One region of the Kroppenstedtia sanguinis genome, then DNA from elsewhere that is predicted to be linked to it. Evidence: riboswitches for the same ligand, from Rfam matches in the RefSeq annotation. Region 1 holds a riboswitch; each other region holds the start of a gene.
The links. A riboswitch is a leader RNA that binds a small molecule or an ion and turns the genes downstream of it on or off. The one in region 1 is predicted to bind thiamine pyrophosphate.

Region 1 (7,680 bases):
CTGGGAGATTCGGGAGGTAGACGGATTTCGGATCGGGTTTCTCGGGGTGACGATCCCGTTCCCACAGTTTTACGAACTGTTGGGATGGCAAGTGTCCGATCCCTTTGAGGTATTACCCGAGGCGGTCTCCCGTCTACGGAAAGAAGTTCACGCTGTCGTAATCCTTTCCCATCTCGGTATCGGCAATGACCGCCGACTGGCGGAGGTGGTACCAGGGATCGATGTCATCCTGGGCTCCCACACCCATCATCTGCTGGAGGTGCCGGAACGGGTGGGGAACACTCTGATCGCCGCAGCGGGAAAATTCGGCGGTCATGTGGGACATGTGACGCTGGAGTTGAATCCGACTCGGCAACAGGTGACCCGTCGCGAGGGAGGGTGTTTGCCGGTGGCTGCTGTCGATCCCGATCCCCAGCTGGAGGCTCGAATCCGGGGATTTCGCAGGGAAGCAGAGGCGCATCTCTCTGAAACGATTCGGGAGTTGGACCGACCACTGCCGGTGGATTGGTATGCAGAATCCCCCTTGGGCAATTTTCTGGCAGACGGATTGCTACACTGGGTACCTGATTCGGACTGTGCTCTGGTGAATGCTGGTCAATTGCTGGGAGGATTGCAGGCAGGATCGGTGACTCGAGGGCGTCTTCACCAAATCTGCCCCCATCCGATCAATCCGGTGCGATTGGTGTTGTCCGGAGGAGAGATTCGCAGGATATTGGAGGAATCCCTGATCCGGGATCGCCAGGAACTGGAGATCCGAGGGTTTGGTTTCCGCGGCAAAAAGCTGGGGATGATGAACCTGGCAGGAATGGAAGCGGAGATGAACTCGTTGAAGCCAGCGGGCAAACGGTTAGGACAGGTGGAAATCAACGGGGCACCGTTGGATGAAGACCGGGATTATCGCGTGGCCACCATCGATATGTTTACCTTTGGAGCCGGATACGAGGAGTTTAAAAAGGGGAGGGAGAAAAAATATTTTTTGCCGGAGTTTTTACGGGATGTATTGGCCCATCATCTCCGGCAATCTGGGGCGCCAGAGAGGAGCTTTCGTCCCCGGTGGCGTGATCCTGATTGACTCAGGGGCGGGGACGGGCGCCGGGAATCCGGTTCCGGAACCGCTCCATTACATACAAGAAGGGCAGACCCAATCCGTAACAGACCACCAATTGGCCGATCCCTACATAAAGCATAGCTGCGGGCAAGGTGACATCGAGACCGCTGACGACTTTCAACAAGGTTCCGATGATGACGGCATTGACCAGCACCGGGGGTAACGGAGCCAACCATCGGGACGGCATCCGTGAGGTCAACCAGGCGGCGATAAGAGAAGCCAAGCTTCCAAAGAGAACATCATAAAATCCGACCGGGCTGAACAAGTTGGCGATCAGCGCCCCGACGAACAGTCCAGGGACGGCCAGGGGGGTCACAAAGGGAAGGAGGGTCATCACTTCCGAGATGCGAAATTGGATCACTCCGTAAGAGAGCGGGTAGAGGGTTAGGGTGAGTACTGCATAGATGGCGGCGATCATAGCGATCGGGGCGATTTTTTTGGCTGACATGGTTTGTTCCTCCTTCTCTTCGTCCCTCATTATAACCAATGTTCGGGATGTTTTCTTCCCCCGACGGGAAGATTAAACAGGAATTTTCCCACCTTCCGGCTTTGTTATCATTTTTGTGCTTCGCACAAGCCTCCCAATCAGTTAGAATAACTTCAGGAACGAAGGAGGTACAAGCATGCGTTTTGTGGACGACCTGTTCTCCCTTTACCGGGAGCATTTAGCGGATAATGAAGAAAACGCCGTTTCGGTGGTTCTCAATATCCTGGAAGATCAGACACGGGAAGATATCATGCAGTTGATCCGGGATATGGACGACGAAGAAGTGATTCAAATGGTGGGAGTCTATCTCGTGGAGATGCTCAAGATGAAAATCGCCCAGGAAGGCGATGGCACGGAGGGGGAATCAGCCAACCACCCACGCTACCACTGATCCGGACACCCCTTCCCTTCCTTCGACATAGAGTATAGGAAATGCAAACCAGACAGGAGGGGTCGGTGTGGTCCGATTACAACCGATGCAAGTGAAGGGGCATCCGGTGATCGGTGTGGAAGTGGCCCTGCCCAAGACCGATCTGTTGGTGATCACAACGGAGAAAGGATACATCATGTGCGGTGCACTAGATGTGGATCTGTTGAATGAAAGACTGGCGCAACGGGGCATCTTGGCGGGCCGGGCGGTGGGAGTAAGAACCCTGGAGGCCCTGTTGGAGGCCCCCTTGGAGAAGGTGACGACTCATGCGGAACAACAGGGGATCCATGCGGGAATGTCCGGGCGGGAAGCACTGCTGAGGATGGTATAAGGCTTGCAAAGAGGTGCTACTCCGGCACCTCTTTTTCTGCGGAAATTGTCGGGAAGCCGCGACTTCGGTATACTGGGGCTGAAAGGCTGAGATTTTCAGGAACCGAAAGGCTGGAGAAACTGATGGCAACCTGGTATGGAAGTAAAGGGAGCCGTCCGGTGACCGGATCGCCGGAGGCCATGCAACTGATGGAATCATACTTTGTCAAAATCGTCGCTGCCAAACAAGTGACCAAAGCGGAGATCAAGCTGATGGGTTACCTGGTGCGCAAGTATCTTCGTCTCGGGGAAGATGAGAATACCCCCTCCCTTCGCATTGGCACTAAAGATTGGGTCCGAGAAGCAGGTCTGGCCGCCACCGAGGTGGACAAGACCCTAGCCAAATGCCAGGAACGTGGCTGGATTTCCATCGACCCCCACTCCAAACCCGTCGCTCTCCGTCTCCGGCTGACATCCAAGACGGAGTGAATCACAAACCCCCCGGTTTTTTCGGGGGGTTTCTCGTTTGCACGAAGGGATGCCTTGGGGGCACCGCATCGGCGACCACAATGCCGTCAGCATGGTCCGAGAGGACGATAGCCATGGCTTGGATCGTTTTTACCGATTGTTGTTTTGATCATCACGATGGCCGGGAGGTTTGCTGCTGATTTCCCCCTTGATAGGTCGATATCCTCTTTTTGTGGATCGTTCAAGTCGTCGTTGAAAAACGGGATGGGGCCTAGATTCCTTTCCGTTGTGTCTGTCAGTTTTTTTGTCTTTCATAGATGCTCATCTCCCATTAGTCAAAGAATTCAATTGCCTCAATTTCATCAGATACAATCAGTACTCCACAGGCATTCTCTTTTTGTTCCCCGGTAAACTCTCCATTTTCATCAACTTCCCAAGTCTCCTCTATATAAATTTGATAGTTTGGAGGATATGAAGAGGCGTATGATTTACTTGACATTTTCCCACCATATTTTTTGCCGTTTTTAAGGGTAACCACCACCCAATATTTACGGCGCTGACTGAATACCCAATCCCAGCTGGTACGGAAGGGCTCCCTGGTTCTGCCCAAGGTGTGCTTGATTAAAGGGATTTTTTCTATCCAGAACCGAGCTTTTTCTCCTCCGAGCAACCAGATGATCACTAAAGGCCAAAGGATCGGAAATAGGATTACAAGAGCGATCAATAGGATCCACTGAACCCACCATACAGCGATGGACATCCAATAAATCAAGGGCGATAAAAGAATGAAATTTAGTGTGCTATACCCAATCAATTCAACCAAAGACTTAGAATAATCCCTGTTTTCACCTGGAATCAGGGTGTCGTAAACGCGAATGGAAATGAATCCGGGAATGAGAAACAGTAAAAAAAGGGACAGTGTGTCTATATTTTCGAAAATGTTGAGCGACAAGGGACATTTCCCCTTCTAGATGTTCACTTGATTAATAAGGACCTATGTCTTGAACAGAGACTCTTTTCTTTTTAACCAAAACAAAATATTTTTTCAAGTATTTATTTTTGTTACCCCTCGGCATGCACTGAGGGGTAGTGTTTTTATCCACTTTTGTGGATTGTGTCTGATAAATTCATATTCATATTTGGGTACAAAACGGTCGGGATGGGGGCATATTCGATGCCAGCATCTAATGATCCAAAGAGGTTCTGTGTGAACCCAACCCTTCCTCTGATATTTTCATAGTGCTTCTAGTCGTTGCCCTCAACAAGGATTTTTCATTTCCACCGGCAATGGCAGTTCCAGTTCTTTGGCCAGGCGGGTCAGGTCTTTGGGCAGGGGGGAGTGGACAGTGACGGGTTCCCCCCGGAGGGGATGGTGGAAACCGACTTCACAGGCGTGTAGAGCCTGGCGGCGGATGAGGGGGCTGGTACTCCCGTAGAGTCCGTCCCCGAACAAGGGAAAGCCCAGGTGGGAGAAGTGGACGCGAATCTGGTGAGTGCGTCCTGTCTCCAGTTCCACTTGTACCAGGGTGGCCTCCTGGTTTCGGGCCAAGACGCGGTAATGGGTTACTGCGGGATCTCCTGCCGGGGAGACCTGGCGTCGGAGGGGATGGTCTGGATCCCGGTCGATCGCGGCGTCGATCGTTCCTTCTGCCGCCGGGGCCTGGGTTAGGGATCCCTCCAAAAAGGCATAATAGACCCGTTTGAGTCGCTTTTCCCGCAATTGTCGATCCATCAGTTGGTGGGCGTAAGCTGATTTGGCTACCACCAGCAGTCCCGAGGTGTGGCGATCCAGACGGTGGACGGGGCGGACTTTCCCTTCCCATCCCTGCTCTTTCCAGCGGTGGATAATGCCGTGGGCCAATGTTCCTGCCTCGCCGGAATGTACCGGGTGCACGTTGATACCCGCAGGTTTGTCCACTACCATCCAGTCCTCATCCTCATAGGGGACCTCCAAGGGAATCGGTTCCGGTTCCAGATCGGCTTGCTCTCTCGGCCGGACGGCTACCTGAAGCTGGTCTCCTTCTTGGACCACTCGTTTTAGATAGGGCATCTGGCGATTGAGGCGAATGCCTCGGGAACGAGTCAGGCGGTTGATCATCCGGTTGGAGAGGAGGAGCGGGCCCTTCAACACTTCCTCCACCGTTTGGTTGTGCCACTCCTCGGTGATGGTGCAAGTCATCCATTTGTTATGTTGCATTCACATTCCCCACTTTCAAGAAATTCTGATGTATTCGATCCCGGATCCGAGAAGAGACCTGGGGAAAACTTGTTTAGTTCGTACCCTGCTGTTTCTCCATTCTATCCTACCTTTTTTTTCGTTTTTGGCAAGATGGAGCACGGGGAGTTTGTCACCAGATGGGATCTGTGGTATATTGTTTGGCGAAAAGGACAAAGGGGAGCCGGAGGACCGGCTGAGAGGGTGTAGCACAGCACCGACCCGCTGAACCTGATCTGGATGATACCAGCGTAGGGAACATACGAAACATACGGAAGAGGCGGCCGGGAGGGCCGCTGTATGCATACGTATGGAAAACTCGCAATCAATCCGGACAGGGTTGGTTTTTTTGTTTATCCAAAGGAGGGGACCCGATGGCCAATGCCAATGTCAGTCTGCAGATTTTACCCCGAGGGGCAAGTGATGAAGAGGTGTATGCCCGTGTGGACGAAGCAATCCAGGTGATTCAAGCATCAGGTGTCAAATACCGGGTGGGTCCGATGGAGACCACGATGGAAGGAGACTATGATCAGCTGATGGCGATCGTGAAGGAGGCTCAGGAAGCGGTGGTGAAGGCAGGGGGCTCCCGGGTGCTTTCGATCATCAAGGTGGACTATAAACCTACCGGTGTCACCATGGAAGAGAAGACAGGCAAATATGATGCCGGCGATTCCCGATGAAGGCGTGGTGGAGGGATCGGCTGCGGAGGACCCTTCCCCCTCTGTTGACCCTTTTTTTACTGTTGGCAGTCTGGGAAGCCGCTGTCCGCTTGACGAAGGTGGAGACGTGGCTGATCCCTGCTCCCAGCGGCATCGCTACTTCTCTGGTAGAAAGTTGGGATTTGCTATTGCACCATACCGGTTCCACACTGACGGAAGCCGCCCTCGGCTTTGGGTTGGGGATCGGGGTGGCCCTCCTGTTGGCAGTGGGGATTGAACTCTTTCCCTGGCTCCGGCGAGGGGTGTATCCGCTTCTGATCACCTCGCAGACGGTTCCAGTGATCGCCGTCGCTCCCCTCTTGATTCTCTGGTTTGGGTATGGATTGTTGCCCAAGGTGCTGATCGTCGCTTTGGTCACCTTTTTTCCGGTGGTGGTCAGCACCGTGGATGGGTTGCGCTCTGCCGATCGGGACATGGTGCGATTGTTGAAATCCATGGGGGCCGGGGAGTGGCGGGTGTTTCGGATGGTCCGCTTTCCCCATGCCCTGCCCTCCTTTTTTTCCGGAATGAAGATCGCTGCCACCTATGGCATCCTGGGGGCGGTGATCGCCGAATGGTTGGGATCGAGTGAAGGGTTGGGCGTCTTTTTGATCCGTTCGCAAAACTCTTTTGCCGCCGATCAGGTGTTTGTAGCCATCGTAGCCATCACCTTTTGGAGTCTGATTCTGTTCGGATTGGTACAGGTCCTGGCTCGTTGGGCCGCTCCTTGGGCCTATAGGAACCATGAGGAACGTCGGAGAGGAGAGAAAGAAGAATGAACAGATACAGACAGGGGTTCCGGTGGACGGCCTGGCTGTTGGTCTTATCTCTGGTTTTGACCGCCTGCGGGGCTTCAGGTGAAAAAGAGGGGCAAGCGGGCAACAAAAAAGTGACCCTGATGCTGGACTGGGTGCCCAATACCAACCATACCGGGCTGTATGTGGCGCAGGAAAAAGGATATTTCGCCGATGAAGGACTGAAGGTGGAGATCACCGCTCCGGCAGAAACCACAGCTAACCAGCTGGTGGGAGCGGGGAAGGCGGATTTCGGTATCAGCTCCCAGGAGTATGTGCTCCAAGGCCGGGCCCAGGGGGTGCCGATTGTCTCCATCGCCGCCATTCTGCAACATAACACCTCGGGCTTCGCCGCTCCTAAGAAGAAAGGGATCCAGCGGCCGCGGGATTTTGTCGGTAAGACCTATGGCGGTTGGGGAACCCCCATTGAAAACGCCTTTCTGCAGACGGTATTGCGGCTAGATGGGGTGAAGACGAAACAGGCGGAAGATCAAATGAAGATCGTCAATATGGGGGAATCGGATTTCTTTGCTGCCACTCAACGGAATGTGGACTTTTCCTGGATCTACTACGGTTGGACCGGCATCCAGGCGGAGACCCAAGGGGTGGACCTCGACTTCCTGGAACTGAGAAAGCTGGATCCGGTGCTGGATTTCTACACCCCCACCCTGATCACCAACGAACAGATGATCCAAAAGGATCCTGAAACGGTCAAAAAGCTGGTCCGGGCCGTTAGCCGGGGGTATCAATATGCCATTGCCCATCCAGAGAAAGCGGCGGATATTTTGGTGAAGGCAGCCCCCGAGACAGATCCAAAGCTGGCCCGAGCCTCTCAGAAATGGATGAGTCCCAGGTACCAGGAGGAAGCGGAGCGCTGGGGCGAACAGAAGGAAAAAGTATGGGTCGATTTTAACGGCTGGATGTGGAAACATCGGCTGATCGAGAAAAAAATCGATCCCACGAAAGCCTATACCAACGAATTTCTGCCGGAGAAGTGATCATGAAACTCAAACTGGAGGGCTTATCCCATGTCTACCCTACGCCAGAAGGAATGCGGCAAGTGGTGGAAGATATCGATCTGACGGTGGAACCAGGGGAATTTGTTAGCATCATCGGTCCTAGCGGCTGCGGTAAAAGCACTCTGTTCAACCTGATCAGCGGACTGGAACGA
Region 2 (7,680 bases), on a different contig from region 1:
TGGTAACCACTCTGGTGACTCCACCAACATTGAAAGCCGTCTTCAACAGAAAAAAGGTAGAACAGGGCTCTTAAATCACCAACACCCGCCTCGACTGGCGGGTGTGTTTTTTGCAAGCAGAGGTTACTGGGATTTTTTCGGCCGGAACGTATGACAACAAGTGTCCACCGATTGATTGGCGGTATAATCCTGATGTACGGAATCGACAAACTCCCCGCCGATCTCCTCCCGATAAGTTCGGTTGGAATGTTGGTTTACTTCTACCATGATGGCATCAGCACCGCAATTATTCCCGGCAGTCCAAAAGAAACAATTGGCCACACTACATTTCACTTGTGGCATCCATTTCACCCCCTGCCTTCAGTATGGACGAAGGACAGAAGGGTTATAGCTGGCAATTAATCGGCAGTCGGGTCCACCTTCTGAGTTTTTTCGGAATCGACTTTCGTGGTTTCCGAATTCTCTCCGACTCGAGAGATGGGTCAGTCCATGAACAGGAACTCCCCTTCCTTGCGCATCCCGATATTGAGAACCAGTCCCATGGCCACCATTTGCGTGATCAAGGAACTTCCACCGTAGCTGATGAAGGGAAGGGGCAGACCCGTGATAGGTAACATCCCAGCGTTCATCCCGATATTTTGAAACACTTGAAACACCGTCATCCCGGCCACACCGGCAACAATATAGGCACCGAACCGATGCTCGCAGTGGATACCGATCCGGATGGTTCGGTAGACCAGGAAAATAAATATGCAGAGCAGAATGCTGCCTCCGATAAAACCAAACTCCTCGGCAAAAGCGGCAAAGATAAAATCATTGTGGGGTTCGGGAATCCAATTCCCCTGGGTCTGGGTGCCTTGTTGGAATCCTTTCCCATCTAATTGACCCGAACCGACAGCGATCATCGACTGGGTCAGCTGGTATCCAGCCCCGGTGGGATCTGATGAAGGATTGGCAAAGGTCTCGATCCGTTGAATCTGATGAGGTTCTAAAACTTTGGCGAGCAGGGGGCTTTCTGTCATATACAGGAGAACCACACCTGCGACCAGAATGACCACTGCCGTCAAACCCATCAACATAATGCGCCAATCCAATCCCCCTGCCAACAAAATACTGACCAAGATTCCGACAAAAACCAATGCCATCCCAAGATCGGGTTCTTTCAGTGTCAGAAGAAAAGGCGGAATAAACAGGCCGATGATCTGCCCGATCTTCCGCCAATCCCGGAGGGGAAGATGTCTGATCTCTGCAATCACTTTGGCCAGAACCAGAATCAAGATCAATTTCATCAATTCCGACGGCTGAAACTGAAAGCCACCGAGCCGGATCCATTTTTGCGCTCCTTTGACCGTCACTCCCACACCTGGAATCATCACCAGAATTAGTAGTAGAACGCCCAAACCGTACAGTACATACAGGAAACGTCCTTGCATGAGAACCCGGTAATCAAACAGGAGTGTCGCTCCCATGAGTAGAATACCTAAAAGGTACCAGAGGAGCTGTTGTTGCACGTAGGAGGGGTTGAAAGAGTGAGTGGCACCGGAAATGGCAACAATGCTAATGGCGGCCAAGACTAGAATCAAGAAAATCAATGGGTAATCCAACTGTCGGATCATTCGACTCGGCTTCATTTGCCAACACCCGCCATTGATAAAGGTTTCACCAACAGTATACCGAACTTCAGATGCATTGAGTACTGCTACCCCCTATTTACAGGGCCGCCCCTACATATCTTGAACGAAGGAGATCGTTATGTCACGCGGCAAACCTGATTTCTGGATGATGTTCATCATTTTTCTGCTGACCGGTTTTGGACTGGTGATGGTCTTCAGTGCCAGTTACTATGACGGATGGGTCCAGCACGGAGATAGTTACCACTATTTTAAACGCCAACTGATGTGGGCATTGGGATCGATTCTCCTCTTTTTCGTTATTTCCAATGTTCCCTACACCTTCTATCGAAAGCATGTGGGCTCTATCCTGTTGGGAAGTCTGATTTTGCTAGTGCTGGTCTTCATTCCCGGATTGGGAGTGAATTTTAATGGGGCTACCCGTTGGATCCAGTTGGGTTCAATCGGTTTTCAACCCTCAGAATTGGCCAAACTGGGCGCGATCATCTACACTGCATCGATTATGGTGAAAAAACAGGGGAGTCTTCATCTCTTCAAACAAGGGTTGCTTCCGCCCTTGATTGTACTGGGACTTTTCTGCGGGCTGATCGTGTTGGAACCCCATTTCAGCAGCACAGTGATTCTACTCGGATCCTGCCTAACCATCATCTTCTGTGCCGGAGCCCGTCTCAAACATCTGCTCCTTCTGGGAGCAACGGGAATTCCCTTTTTCGTGTGGCTCATGACCTCTGAAGATTATCGGGTGATGCGCCTGCTCATTTTCCGAGATCCCTGGAAAGACCCGTCGGGAGATGGATTCCAAACGATTCAGTCCCTCTTTGCCATCGGTCCGGGAGGTCTTCTGGGAAAAGGACTGGGCAACAGTATTCAAAAACTGGCCTATCTACCGATGTCGCAAACAGATTTCATCTTCGCCATCATTGCCGAAGAACTAGGATTTATTGGCGGAACCCTTCTGATCCTTCTTTACATCGCCTTTGTGATCCGGGGGATTCGTATCGCACTTCAAGCCCCAGATTTATTTGGGATGTTGCTGGGGATCGGAATCGTCACCATGTTTTCTCTGCAGACCCTCTTTAACTTGGGAGTGGTAACCGCTATGTTGCCAGTTACAGGGGTCCCGCTTCCTTTTATCAGTTACGGGGGCTCTTCTCTGCTCATGTGTATGTTGGCCGCGGGTATCCTGCTCAATATCTCTCGTCACTCGGTCTCCCAAACCTCACAAAAAAAGTCGGAGCCCAAAAGGGCCCGCCATCTCCACCCCGTCAGTTCACCCGATCCATTCCGGACGTGAGACTCCGGATGGTCGGGTGATTTTTTACACCAGACAGAAAAAAGCCCCCACAGGGGGGCTTTTCCTATCACTTGGGCACTCCTACGACAGGGCTGCTGGCGGCAGCAGTCTCCTTGCAGGGGATGCGGCCGGCTTCAAAACCGAGACGGCCGGCTTGTACCGCCAGTTTCATCGCGTGGGCCATCTGAACCGGGTCATCCGCTCCAGAGACTGCGGTGTTGAGGAGCACACCATCCGCCCCCAACTCCATCGCCCAGGCGGCATCTGCAGGAGATCCGATCCCTGCATCCACGATCACGGGCAAGCGCGTCTGCTGAATAATAAACTTCAGATACATCGGATTCAAGATCCCCTGCCCTGAACCGATGGGGGAAGCTCCCGGCATGATGCCATGGGCGCCTGCCTCTTCCAGTCGTTTGGCCAACACAGGGTCATCGCTGGTGTAAGGGAGCACGATAAAATCTTCCTCCACCAGTTGTTGAGTCGCTTTCAAAGTTTCCACCGGATCCGGGAGCAACCTCTCATCATCCCCGATCACTTCCACTTTCACCATATCACACAGCTGAGAGGCTCGGGCCAAGCGGGCCAAACGAACCGCTTCTTCCGCTGTTTTGGCACCGGCGGTGTTGGGAAGCAGGTGGTATCGGTTCAGATCCAGTTCTTGCAGGAAATTGGGCTCATCAGGGCGGTCTAGATTGACACGGCGCAAGGCAAAGGTCAAAACCTCCGTTTCCGATGCCTCCACCGCCGCGGATTGCACACGAAGGGATGAAAACTTGCCAGTTCCCAACAGCAGTCGGGATTGAAAAGTGTAGGTTCCAATCTTGAGCAAGATTTAACCTCCTCCCACAAATTGAACGATTTCCAGTCGATCCCCTTCCTCTAGCAGGATCTCGCTATATTGATCTCGGTCGAGAATCTCGCGGTTTTTCTCCACCACGATCATGCGGTCGGAGAGTCCTAGATGAGTGATCAAGCTTTCCACATCGCAGATGGACTCCGGTACATCCTGCTGCTTCCCGTTCAATTGAATATGCATGATCCCCCTCCTTCACGGACACGGCTTCCCTTCAACATGGAACAAACATCCTCCCTCACCTATGTAAGGGCCTGCTTCAACTGGCGGGCAGCGGCTGCCGGATCTGGAGCATCAGCGATTGCGGAAATGACAGCCACCCCGGCGCAGCCTGTTGCAGACAATGAAGGAAGCCTTTCGAGAGTGATTCCTCCGATGGCAATCACGGGGACGTTCACTGCCGCTGTCACTTGGCACAGTTGCCGGGTTCCTCTCGGCCTTTGCCCAGGTTTGGAATCACTTGCAAACACATGTCCGAAAAACAGGTATTCGGCTCCCAGCCGTTCCTTCTCTTTCGCAGCCTCCAGGGAGTGAACAGAACATCCTATCCGCCGATGGGATCCTTTCTTGATGAATATCCCAGCTATCGGATGACTTTCCGGGAGATGAACCCCACCACATCCCAGATTTTCCGCTACTTCAGCACTCCCATTGACTGTCAATCGTTTCGGATCCACTCCCCCTTCCCGGATCAGAGTATGTCCCAAGCTCTGAAGCTCTGCAGTGGATGCCCCCGGTTTGCGTAGGTGGATCCAATCCAACCATTCTCTTGCTTTTCGGCAAACTAAGACCCACTCATTCACTGATTTCCGGGGATCCGTCACGAAATGAAGTTCATTCATCCTCCTTCCTCCCCCACTCCATTCATGCAAAAACCGGGACCCCTGTTGGGATCCCGGTTGTACGGTCACATTACATGATCGTCCATGCCGGATCCCACTTTCTTACGCTGGTGCAAACCAGGTCAAGTTCAAAGGGTTGAAGCATCAGGCCTCTCTCAGCACGTCTTCGTGCACCCCTAGTGGAATCATTTAAAAGATGGAGTTTTCTTTATTTTAACAATGGACCCGCAAAGGGTCAAATCCCAGGGCTGTTGATGAACCATAAAGTGGAGGATGAGAACGAAACGATCCTTCCCATTGTGCCCCTATCGTAAAATATGTTTGAGGGGACGGTTACGATCTCTTGCAAAGAGTGCAAAGACTCTTCACCGTCCCACTATCCCGACCTGATTTCCTGACTAAATATGGCTAATCCACACGCCTGGTCAAATCCATTTAATATAATCGCGGTTGTGGGACTTTCAGAGAAACATCTCCATAGATATAAGTCTGACAGGAAAGGCGAAACCCTTTTTCCACCTGCTCCTCTCCCAGGCGCAGTTCCTCCCGGTCGCCTAGCTCACTTAAATTCTCTGCCCCTTCCAGCACGCGGACCCGGCATCGTCCGCAACGGCCGGAGGTGCAGTTAAATGGAATCATGATATTGCGTGAGATCGCTTCAAAAAGCAGGTTTTCCCCTTCTTCACACTCAAATTGGTATTCCTTTGCCCCGATTTTCACTTCCACCTGTGGCAATTTCGTCTCCTCCCACCCTCTCGTTCTTGCTCTATTGCATCAGCCTGGGGCATGGTTTGCCCCTTCATCTCTCCTGGCATACCCCGGTGAGGGACCGATCTGTCCCCTTCCACCTGCCCATCAGAATCCACTTCTGTCTCCTGCTCTATTCCGGCAGCCACAGCCGATCTATCATGGACGAGTTCCATCTTCAGCCCCGAGTCCATACACGTCAGTTGAGGGGCCTTCCTCTTATTTCTGCCACCTTCTCAGTAAAAGATTACAGGGGACTGCCCTCGGTTAACCAAACTCTTCCGCTCTACTAAACAGGGAGGAATCATCTCATTTGCGGAGAGAGTTGTATCGATCATGTTGCACATAAAGAAAACGTGCAATCACAAGGACAAGCACGGGAATCAGAATCCAGAGCGCAATCAAACCGTAACGGTGCATCGCCTGAAACACACTTTCCCATTGGGCCCCTACCAGATATCCAAGACCGATAAACGCCGTACACCAGGTAAAGGCACCGACATAGGCGTAAGAGGCGAATTGAAACGGTGACATCCGGGAGATCCCGGCCATATATGCAGTCACATGCCGCACTCCAGGGATAAAATATCCAAAAAGCAGGACCCAGTTGCCATATTTCCGAAATAAGATTTGTGTCGTTCTCAGCCGTTTTGGTGTGATAAAAAATTTACTCCCGTATCGCTTCAAAAAAGGATAACCCAGTCTGCCCCCCAAATAGTAGCTGACTGTGATCCCACACATAGAACCTGCCACAGCACTCAGAAAAGCAAAGACCAAGTTGAGTTGCCCGATCGATGTAAGATAGCCGATAAAGGTCATCATGATTTCATCGGGCAGGGGCAGTCCGATAATCCCCAGCACTAGGAAGAAGAAAATCCCGAGATATCCGTATTGAGACAGTAGATCCATTACAGTCTGTTCCATGGTTCAACCTCGTTTTCTCGGTACATCAACCCAGGCCCTGAATCGGCATAGGTGTTTATTAAACTCCTCATCTATGATACCAAAGATCTGACAAGCTTGCGAGAACTACGCCGGACGGGCTTCTCTCTCCATTATATGTACAAGAAGGGGGTCCTTTATAACCCAAAATAAAAAAACGGCCTTCCGGCCGCAAAATAGGTTGCCTTTATCAAGCATCCACATCCCCCAAAACGATATCGACAGCACCGAGGATCGCGACCAGATTGGCCACATTTTCACCTTCCAGTAGGTGTGGAAGAATTTGCAGGTTACTAAAGGAGGGCCGTTTCCAATGGAGGCGCCAAGGCTTGTCTTTCCCTTTGCTGACGAGATGGACCCCCAGTTCGCCTCGAGGATTTTCCACCGCTGAGTAGACTTCTCCTGCTGGAGGTCGGATGACTCGCGAAATTTTGGCCATGATTGGCCCATCGGGAATCCTTTCCACTGCCTGCTCCACGATCCGGAGGGATTGTAACATCTCTTCCATGCGAAGATAGAACCTGTCCCGGCAGTCCCCGCCCCTCGCTACCGGTACCTCAAAATCGAAACGGTCGTATATGGAGTAGGGGCGGTCCCTGCGCAGATCCCTTTTGACCCCCGTGCATCGCAGATTGGACCCGGATAAGCCGTATTCCACCGCCGTCCGAGCGTCATAACGGCCCACTCCCTTCACCCGAGCTTGGAAAATCTCGTTTCCCGCTACTAGATCCATATATACCTGATGTTGCTGCCGGAGATAAGTGATGAGGTCCCTCACCTTCTCCAACCAGCCATCCGGCGCATCCCACTTCACACCACCCACCCGCATGTAGTTGTAGGTGAGGCGGGCGCCGCACAGCTCATTGAACAGCTCGAGGATCTTCTCCCGGTCTTTAAAAGCATACAAAAACGGACTCAACGCCCCGATATCCATCAGATACGTACCGAACCAGACCAAATGACTGGCCACCCGGTTCAACTCAGTAACGATGACTCTGAGATGCTCTGCTCGATCCGGAATCTCCAACTCCATCAGTTTTTCCACGGCAAGGACGATCGCGTGATTGTTGTTCATCGCATTGAGATAGTCCATGCGGTCCGTGTAAGGAATAATCTGGTTGTAAGTCAAATCTTCCGCCAGTTTTTCCGTTCCCCTGTGGAGATAGCCGATCCGGGGTTGGGCCTCCCGGATGATTTCTCCGTCAATCCGCAGAATCAGCCGAAACACCCCATGCGTACTCGGGTGTTGCGGACCCACATTCAATAGCATCTCTTCCGTTCGCAAGCTTCTCCCCCTCCCTCTCATATGTAGGCGTGTCGGAGTCATCCCTTCCGGGGAGGCAATGGTTTCTCCGATCTTCCATATCC
Region 3 (7,680 bases), on a different contig from region 1:
AGAAGGGGGGCTGACAGGTTGCTGGTTCATCTGCATTTGCTGTTGGGCTTTCCGGAGTAGCTGTCTCTTTTGTTGGTTCATTGTGCTCATGCTGAAACCGACGGCACTATTTAGAAAGCTGGCAAGGCTGTGAAACATATTTCCGATCGGTTCAGTCCCTTTTTGTTGCTGTGTTTGAGCCGTGGTTACTTTCTGGTCGGGATGATTGGATGATGAGCTGGAGAGAGGATCTTCATTTAAAAAATCATTAATTGCATCGTAGATCTGTTTCCGGATGTGGTCCTCCAGTTGGCGGGAAACCTGTTCCATCTGCTGTTCCATCTGCTTACTATTCAACTTGGATTGGGTCATCCGTTGGGACATTGCGGGGAATCAACTCCTTTCTCTCCTGATGCTATAATATATAAATCGATCTACGAATTTGTGATTTGCTCACCAAGAAATAGGTAATAGAACCAAGCCTTTTCTAGGGGTGTCTGATAAACACATAGCTAGGGGTCGGGCAGATCGGATAGGGTTTCACATTGCGGTACCTGACGAACCAAAATCACAATGGTCTTCACTAAGCTTTTTCAGGAGGGATTGAGTCGCGGAGAATGCAAGCAGAGGCGCCCTGAACTGAAGAAAAATACAGCGATTACAGGTATCTGAATCACGGAACCGAAAAGGGAGTAGAATATTGTATTTTATGTTGACATGGGGATTTCTGCGTTATATAATTGAAAATGTCCTTGAGAGAAAAGCATATGAGCCGAAGTGGCGGAACTGGCAGACGCGCACGACTCAAAATCGTGTTCCTTCGGGAGTGTGGGTTCGAGTCCCACCTTCGGTACCATAAAGGAAAGACGGGAGACTACAGGTATAAGTAGCTCCCGTCTTTTTACGTTAAAAAATAGTACGTGAGAGATGATTGATGATATCAAATGTTGCAGCTTCCCCCCATCCGAAGCATAACTCTCTCCTTTTTATTATACAGTTAGAAAGAGATTAGCTCTGAGAACAGGGGGAATAAAGATACAATTTTACTATGGTCAGCAGATGCCGTTGCGAATTTTGGATGAGGTGGAGTTCTGGAAATTGCAGGAGGAAGAGCACACGGTGGTCATTCGGGAGGCTCTGGATCATTTGGAGGAAAAGTATGTAGATGCGCTGAAAAAATGGGAGCAAGCCCTGTCGGAGACGCATCAAAAAGCAGTCAGTTTCGTGGAATCCGTCAATCGTAGCACATATGTCCATAAACAACTGCACAATCAGGTGATCCAGCTTGTTACATTCAGTTTGGATGAAAGCATGAAATTTATTGAACTGTGTCGCCAGATTAAAACTCACAGCTCGGCAGCTAAGAATTCTTTGATCGCCAAAACGATATTGGATCATATCGTTAGGGAATCGGAATACTTTATCGGCATTGCCCGAACCGTTTTATACAGTAGCAATCAGTAGCTGATCCGCCAGACAGGCCCTAAAGTCATGAAACCCAAACTAAACAAGTTGACACCTGAATATCAGACGCTAACTTTCGGCTTAGACTGAGATTTTGCGGGCACCCCGGCTTTCCCTATACATCTTCACCCATGTGATTTACCCAGGGCTGTTGATTCACCAGGAAATGGGAGACGGAAGGGAGTCGTGCTATCTAAGCGACCTTTGTACTACAGGCACTACCATCCAAAGGGGCTGAAGCCCTGGAATCAGAGGATGCACCACAGGCACTACCATCCAAAGGGGCCGAAGCCCTGGGGTTAGAGGATGGACCACAGGTAGGCTAAAGAGGAAACCATTGGACTCAGTGGAGAGAAGTCTTAGGAGAGGGTGCTTAGGGGGAACCTTCTTCGTAAGGATTTGCCCCTGCCCGATGGTCAGATTCGAAAGCGGCCCGTCGGATGGCAACGGTCGCGTGGGTGAGCACGATCTCCCCACCTATAATATGGCGAATCAACACGCCTGTGATTTACCCAGATACGGTGACCTGAATCCAATATAATCACAATCAGTGTTTCACATAGCGTCCATAATCGGGAACTGCTCTAGTGTCAAATTCCTTCACCAATTGATCCAGGCCTTCCGTCAGCTCTTTACCGGATAGAGGTTGCCCGTGGCCGGTCACCGCAACAGTAGGTTTTAAAGCCGCCAGTTTTTCGACGGATTCCCTCGCCAAGTCCCAATCGGTGGTGAAATACCTTGGCGGACCGTTGATTTCCTTCTCTTGTGTCGTCACTTTATAAAGCGAATCTTGTTTCACAGTGATAAATGCGTCCCCCGCAATGAGTGAACGGTCTTGATCCCTAAATAGGGAGATATGTCCGGGTGCATGTCCCGGTGTATGAATCCAGCGCCAACCTTGCATGTGGGGGATCTTGCTGTCACCGGGAAGCGCAGAGACATGAGATCCCAGATTGACCGATTCATTCGGGAACAGGGGGGACAATTTGGCGACAAGTCCGCCTTCAACTGAACCATCGGGCTCCGGGTAGCTCAACTTTCCAGTCAGAAAAGGAAGTTCTGCTTCATGGGCATAAACCGGCACTCCCCATTTTTCAACCAAGTCAACCACTGTCCCCACATGATCAAAATGGCCATGGGTGAGAATAATCGCTTGGGGTGGACTGTTTTTACCAAACCGTTTTTCTGCAATATCCACGATGCGATTGGTTGTATCGGGCATTCCCGTGTCAACTAAGACCCAGTGATCTCCTTGGTCGGGATTGCCCACTAATACCACATTTACAATCTGATCCGTATAACAGTAAAGATCAGGAAGCACTTCTTGTCCCGTCCCGCTCAAAATGGAAGTCATCGGCATATATTTGTTTGCCATTGGATCTTCCATCCCCTCTTTTCTGTTCACATCAGACACCTCCTTTGTTTGATTCAGGTGAACCGCTCTTCCTTTCTATTGCTATTATGGTGATTTATCTTCCGTTTATACGGAAGTTTTTCTGCCACGACCTGATGGTAGCAATCCTTCTTTATTTTTGGCCTTGAGAAAAAGATCTCCCTGATATATAATAGAGAAGCGGTTGTGATTCTCGGCTGGAGTGCTTGAATGACTTGCATTTGGGTTGTAGGTACACCGCACCTAAATCATCGGGGTGTGGCTCAGCTTGGTAGAGCACCTGCTTTGGGAGCAGGGGGTCGCAGGTTCAAATCCTGTCACCCCGACCATAAGGACTTAAAACGGGCCGGAGATCCGGCCCGTTTTTTCATGAGCATTATGGAGTACAAAGGAATTTCTCAAGGAACCTATCGTAGGTTTGACATTTTCTCCTGTGATGATAGGATGAGTGTGAAAACTGAATTCTTTTCCGCTAGGGGTGCCTGATTGTAAAGGCTGAGATTAAAGTATGAACTTTAAAACCCTTGGAACCTGATCTGGTTGATGCCAGCGGAGGGAAGTGGAGCTGAAATCCCATGAAATGATGGGGTAGATTGACCTTCCTCTCCCTCGATGTGGTCGGAAAAGAGTTGCAGAGGAGGGTTTTTTGATGAGATTTACGGAAAAATTGTATCAGTCGACTCGGAGAAGTTGGGCGCTGAGTCTCCATCACCCCTTTGTTTTGGGGATTGTAAGTGGGGAGCTTCCTCTAGAAACCTTTAGGTACTATGTTCTCCAGGACATCTATTATCTGAAACACTATGGCAAGGTCCACGCCATGGCAGCGGCTCAGGCGGATGATTTTCATGTGACCTCCATGCTCGCAGAAAAAGCGAAGCTGACTGCGGAGGCGGAGCTGACCGTCCATCAAGAACATGCTAAAATACTCGGTATCACTGCGGAAGAGATGACACAATTCAAGCCGGCACCTACGGCTTATGCTTACACATCTCATCTATACCGGGCGGCGCTCTCGGGAAGTCTGGGGGAAACCGTCGCGGCTATGCTTCCATGTTATTGGTTGTATGCCGACATTGGAAAAACTTATCAAGATGCAAAGCCTCAGCAAACCATCTATCAAAACTGGATTCAGACTTATGCAAGCGAATGGTTCCAGACGTCCACGCAGGAACAGATAGACCTTTTGGATCGTCTGGCGGAAGAAGCGAGTGACAAAGAGCGGGAAAAAATGATGGAACAGTTCGCCATTGCCAAAGAGTATGAATTGGCCTTTTGGGAGATGGCTTATACCCATGAAACCTGGCTTTCCACTAAATTTTCTCTTCGAAAAAGTTGAAGAATCAAGACCGACGGATTGAAAAAAGGAGGGGAATCGCTTTCTCCTCCTTTTCCTTTTTGATGAATACGGGTTTTCAGGGCTGTTGATTAACCGGAAAATGGGTGGAGAGAGCCTGATTCTAGGGGTCTCTTGTACTTTCGAAGCCATTTTAAAACCTCTTTCTGGGGCAGGGCGGCTACGGTCCGTCCCTCTCTGCTGGTGACGGTCTCCGCTAGGAAGAGGGAGTTGAGGATCGCCTCCTCGGTGGCCTCTGCAGCGGCCCGGAAGCAAAGGGAGATCAGGGGACCGTCTTCCGCAATGCGACGAGAGGTAAGGACTGGAGTCTCAGACCGGTGGGGTTGTCGGTTAGCATTGCTGAATGCGATCACGATATCCCCACTTCCATGATGGGCGATTGATCCGGTCCGCGCCAGACCGAAGGTGGCTCGTTTGGCCAGCCGTTTCAGTTGGCGGGAGTCCAGGGGAAGGTCTGTGCCCAGGACGATGATGATGGATCCGTCTGTGGAGGAAGGTGTGGGTCTTTCCCGCAGGCCTGTCATTGGCACGCCAAGGATGGTCAGATCTTCGGGATCGCCGAAATTGGTCAGGACCAGTGATCCGATATGACCCGAGAGGCCGGGAACGGACACCCGTCGAGAAGCGGTTCCAATCCCGCCCTTCCATCCGAAGCAGACCATCCCCGTGCCAGCTCCCACCCCACCCTCTGCAGGCCGGTTGCTCTGGGCACTATGAATCGCTTTCAAGGCGTGTTCCGGTCGGACATGGAGACCGCGAATCTGGTTGAGCAGGCCGTCGTTGCATTCGGCGGTCACCACATTGACGGTTCCATCCTGTCTTCCGAGGGTGGGGTTGGCTTCCATCAGCCAGCGAAGCCCCCCTTCCGTTACCGCGGGGACACTGAAGGTATTCGTCAGCAGGATGGGAGATTCAAGCACACCCAGTTCCTCAATCTGGATCAGGCCGGTGGTTTTTCCGAAACCGTTGATAACATGGACAGCGGCGGCCACCTTTTCCTGAAAAGGATTCCCGCTGTGAGGGAGGATGGCGGTTACGCCGGTAAGAATGCCTTGCGACGGTTCTTTCAGAGTGGTATGGCCCACCTGAACCTGTGCCACATCGGTGATGCTGTTGTGTACTCCTGTGGGGAGACGTCCAACGGAGTAGCCGTGCTCCCGAAGTCGTTTCTTGGTCATATACCATTCCTCCTCAAACTCCATATAACTTCACTTTACCATGGGAATCCGTTACAATGAGTATCGTGATGCGATCGTATCACGGTTGGGTGGAGGGTTTTTTATGAGAAGGTTTTAACTTGTTGGATCGTTATTTGCAACGTTGGTTTCAGCTCAGGGAACACGGAACCACGCTCCGGCAGGAGTTGATAGCGGGTCTGACCACCTTTGTAACGGTCGTCTATATCGTGGCTGTCCATTCTGCCATTTTGTCTGACGCTGGCATCCCTGTGACGGCAGGGGTGGTGGCGACCGTTTTCGCATCCTGCGTCGGCTGTCTGCTGGTGGGCTTATGGGCGAACGCACCGATCGTCATGGTTCCCGGGATGGGGATCAATGTTCTGTTTACCTATACCTTCGTCCAGAAGATGGGTCTGTCCTGGTCAGAGGCACTGGCGGTGGTGTTGGTTTCCGGGGTGCTGTTTGTCTGGGTCGCATTCAGTCCTCTGTCAGGTGTGTTGCAAAGGACAGTGCCGGGGTCGCTTAAAGAGGCGATCACTGTGGGGATCGGACTTCTGTTGACCCTGATCGGCCTACAAAAAGGGGGGCTGGTGGTTTCCGATCCCCGCACCCTCCTGGCCCTGGGGGACCTTGGAGAGCCTCGGGTACTGGTGACCTGCGCTACCTTGGCAGTCGGCTTGGTCTTATATGTGCGGAAGGTTACGGGAAGTCTTTTACTGACCCTGGCGACAGGAACGGTGTTGGGAATATGCAGTGGCTTGACGGAAGCCGGTGGAGAATCAACGCTTTCCCTGGATGCCTACTCTCTGTTGTTTGGAGGCTTCTCTTTTGCCAGTTGGTTCACACTTCCTTTTTGGGTGGCGGTCTTTTCTCTCACTATGGTCATCACCTTTGAAAATTTCGGGTTGATCCAGGGGCAGTTGAAAATGCTCCAGCGGAAAGATGAAAGTTCCCGGGTGTTGAAAGCCGCCTCTCTGTCCACGCTGACTTGTGGATGGCTGGGAACCAGCCCCACCGTGGCTGCGGTAGAGACGGCGGCGGGGATCACAGCAGGAGGAAGGACCGGCTTGACCGCGGTGACGACGGGGTTGCTCTTTCTGGGCACACTGGCTGTAGCCCCGTGGATGGGCATGATTCCGGATAGTGCTGTCGCCCCCATCTTGATCCTGATCGGTGGGTTGATGCTGGAGAATATCCGTTGGATCCCGCTGCAGGATTTTAGTGAAGGGTTCCCGGCATTTCTGATCATTGCCTTGATTCCCTTGAGTCAGAGTATACCCGATGGGATCGCCTTCGGTTTTGTCGGTTATGCCTTGCTGAAACTAGGGGCGGGGCGAGGGCGGGAGGTACCAGCACCCATGTATATCATCTCGGGTCTGTTTCTGGTTCACCTCATTCTCCGTGGGCTTATTTAATCGCAGTAAAGAAAACTGGCGCGGATATTTTCCGCGCCGATCCTTTTGTCCAGGTTATTTATTGTCCCTGTGCTTGAGGGGTAGTGGTTAGTAGATGGTGGCGGATGAAGTGGGCGACTCCGGCCTCCTCGTTGCTGGGCATCACATAACGGGCCGCCTGTACCAGCTTGGAATGGGCATTGGCAACAGCGGCGGAGATCCCAGCCACTTCTACCATGGATAGGTCATTCAGGTGATCGCCGATGACCGCGCATTGTTCTATGGTCAGATTCAGTTTTTCTGCCAGAGACTGAACCGCGTTTCCTTTGGAGACATTGGAGGGAAGAAGCTCAAAATAGTTGTCCGCCGATTGGACCAATTCGCCGGGGTAGTTCACCTGTCTCATCCACTGACGGAAGGGCTGCATCGCCTCTTCCTTGGCTACCGCCACCAGCTTGATCAGGGGAACTTGGGGAATATGGTCGAATGTGTCGATCAGTTCCAGGGGAAACTCTTTGACTTCAATGGCGGATCGGGAGTAGGAGCTGATCCCGGTGGCATACACCCGATCCAAGGTATAGACGAAGATGTCCAAGACCTCCAATTTCTTCAGCTCAGTCAAGGTATCGAATACGAGCTCCCGTTCCATAGTGGCCATCGGTGACAATACGTCTGTGGAGGGATCATAGATCAGAGCTCCGTTGCAAAGGATCACCGGGAGTTGGATTTGCAACTCCTTGATGAAATGCTTGGCTTCGATATAGCTTCGTCCAGTGGCCAGTGTGAAGAGCCCTCCGTGTTGACGATAGGTGGTGAGGTTTTGTTTATTGGCGTCGGGGATTTTTTTCACTCGGTTGATCAAGGTGCCATCAATATCAGAAACGAACAAAGGGTATTTTAGAATAGTCAAAGGGATGC

Region 2: it holds a riboswitch for thiamine pyrophosphate, as region 1 does, so the genes downstream of both, JOD24_RS14250 (thiamine phosphate synthase) here and JOD24_RS15500 (MTH1187 family thiamine-binding protein) in region 1, are expected to answer to the same signal.
Region 3: it holds a riboswitch for thiamine pyrophosphate, as region 1 does, so the genes downstream of both, tenA (thiaminase II) here and JOD24_RS15500 (MTH1187 family thiamine-binding protein) in region 1, are expected to answer to the same signal.

Annotation. Positions count from the first base shown of each region.
Region 1 is NZ_JBNPXF010000037.1:4,345-12,024, forward strand. It holds gene JOD24_RS15465 (bifunctional metallophosphatase/5'-nucleotidase) at 1-1,072, shown strand, start outside; gene JOD24_RS15470 (QueT transporter family protein) at 1,074-1,556, opposite strand; gene JOD24_RS15475 (DUF6154 family protein) at 1,732-1,986, shown strand; gene JOD24_RS15480 (YunC family protein) at 2,054-2,356, shown strand; gene JOD24_RS15485 (hypothetical protein) at 2,479-2,823, shown strand; gene JOD24_RS15490 (DUF6338 family protein) at 3,134-3,754, opposite strand; gene JOD24_RS15495 (RluA family pseudouridine synthase) at 4,061-4,999, opposite strand; TPP riboswitch at 5,185-5,292, shown strand; gene JOD24_RS15500 (MTH1187 family thiamine-binding protein) at 5,392-5,697, shown strand; gene JOD24_RS15505 (ABC transporter permease) at 5,694-6,494, shown strand; gene JOD24_RS15510 (ABC transporter substrate-binding protein) at 6,491-7,507, shown strand; gene JOD24_RS15515 (ABC transporter ATP-binding protein) at 7,510-7,680, shown strand, end outside.
Region 2 is NZ_JBNPXF010000028.1:12,854-20,533, reverse strand. It holds gene JOD24_RS14280 (cation:proton antiporter) at 1-74, shown strand, start outside; gene JOD24_RS14275 (DUF1540 domain-containing protein) at 124-342, opposite strand; gene rodA (rod shape-determining protein RodA) at 483-1,631, opposite strand; gene ftsW (putative lipid II flippase FtsW) at 1,753-2,925, shown strand; gene JOD24_RS14260 (thiazole synthase) at 2,993-3,757, opposite strand; gene thiS (sulfur carrier protein ThiS) at 3,761-3,964, opposite strand; gene JOD24_RS14250 (thiamine phosphate synthase) at 4,024-4,623, opposite strand; TPP riboswitch at 4,706-4,811, opposite strand; gene JOD24_RS14245 (2Fe-2S iron-sulfur cluster-binding protein) at 5,059-5,349, opposite strand; gene JOD24_RS14240 (DedA family protein) at 5,680-6,294, opposite strand; gene JOD24_RS14235 (NADH-quinone oxidoreductase subunit D) at 6,503-7,618, opposite strand.
Region 3 is NZ_JBNPXF010000013.1:254-7,933, reverse strand. It holds gene JOD24_RS09280 (hypothetical protein) at 1-363, opposite strand, end outside; tRNA gene JOD24_RS09275 (tRNA-Leu) at 751-835, shown strand; gene JOD24_RS09270 (DUF2935 domain-containing protein) at 1,015-1,443, shown strand; gene JOD24_RS09265 (MBL fold metallo-hydrolase) at 1,991-2,830, opposite strand; tRNA gene JOD24_RS09260 (tRNA-Pro) at 3,089-3,165, shown strand; TPP riboswitch at 3,301-3,411, shown strand; gene tenA (thiaminase II) at 3,486-4,172, shown strand; gene JOD24_RS09250 (DmpA family aminopeptidase) at 4,262-5,368, opposite strand; gene JOD24_RS09245 (NCS2 family permease) at 5,491-6,783, shown strand; gene JOD24_RS09240 (HAD family hydrolase) at 6,842-7,672, opposite strand.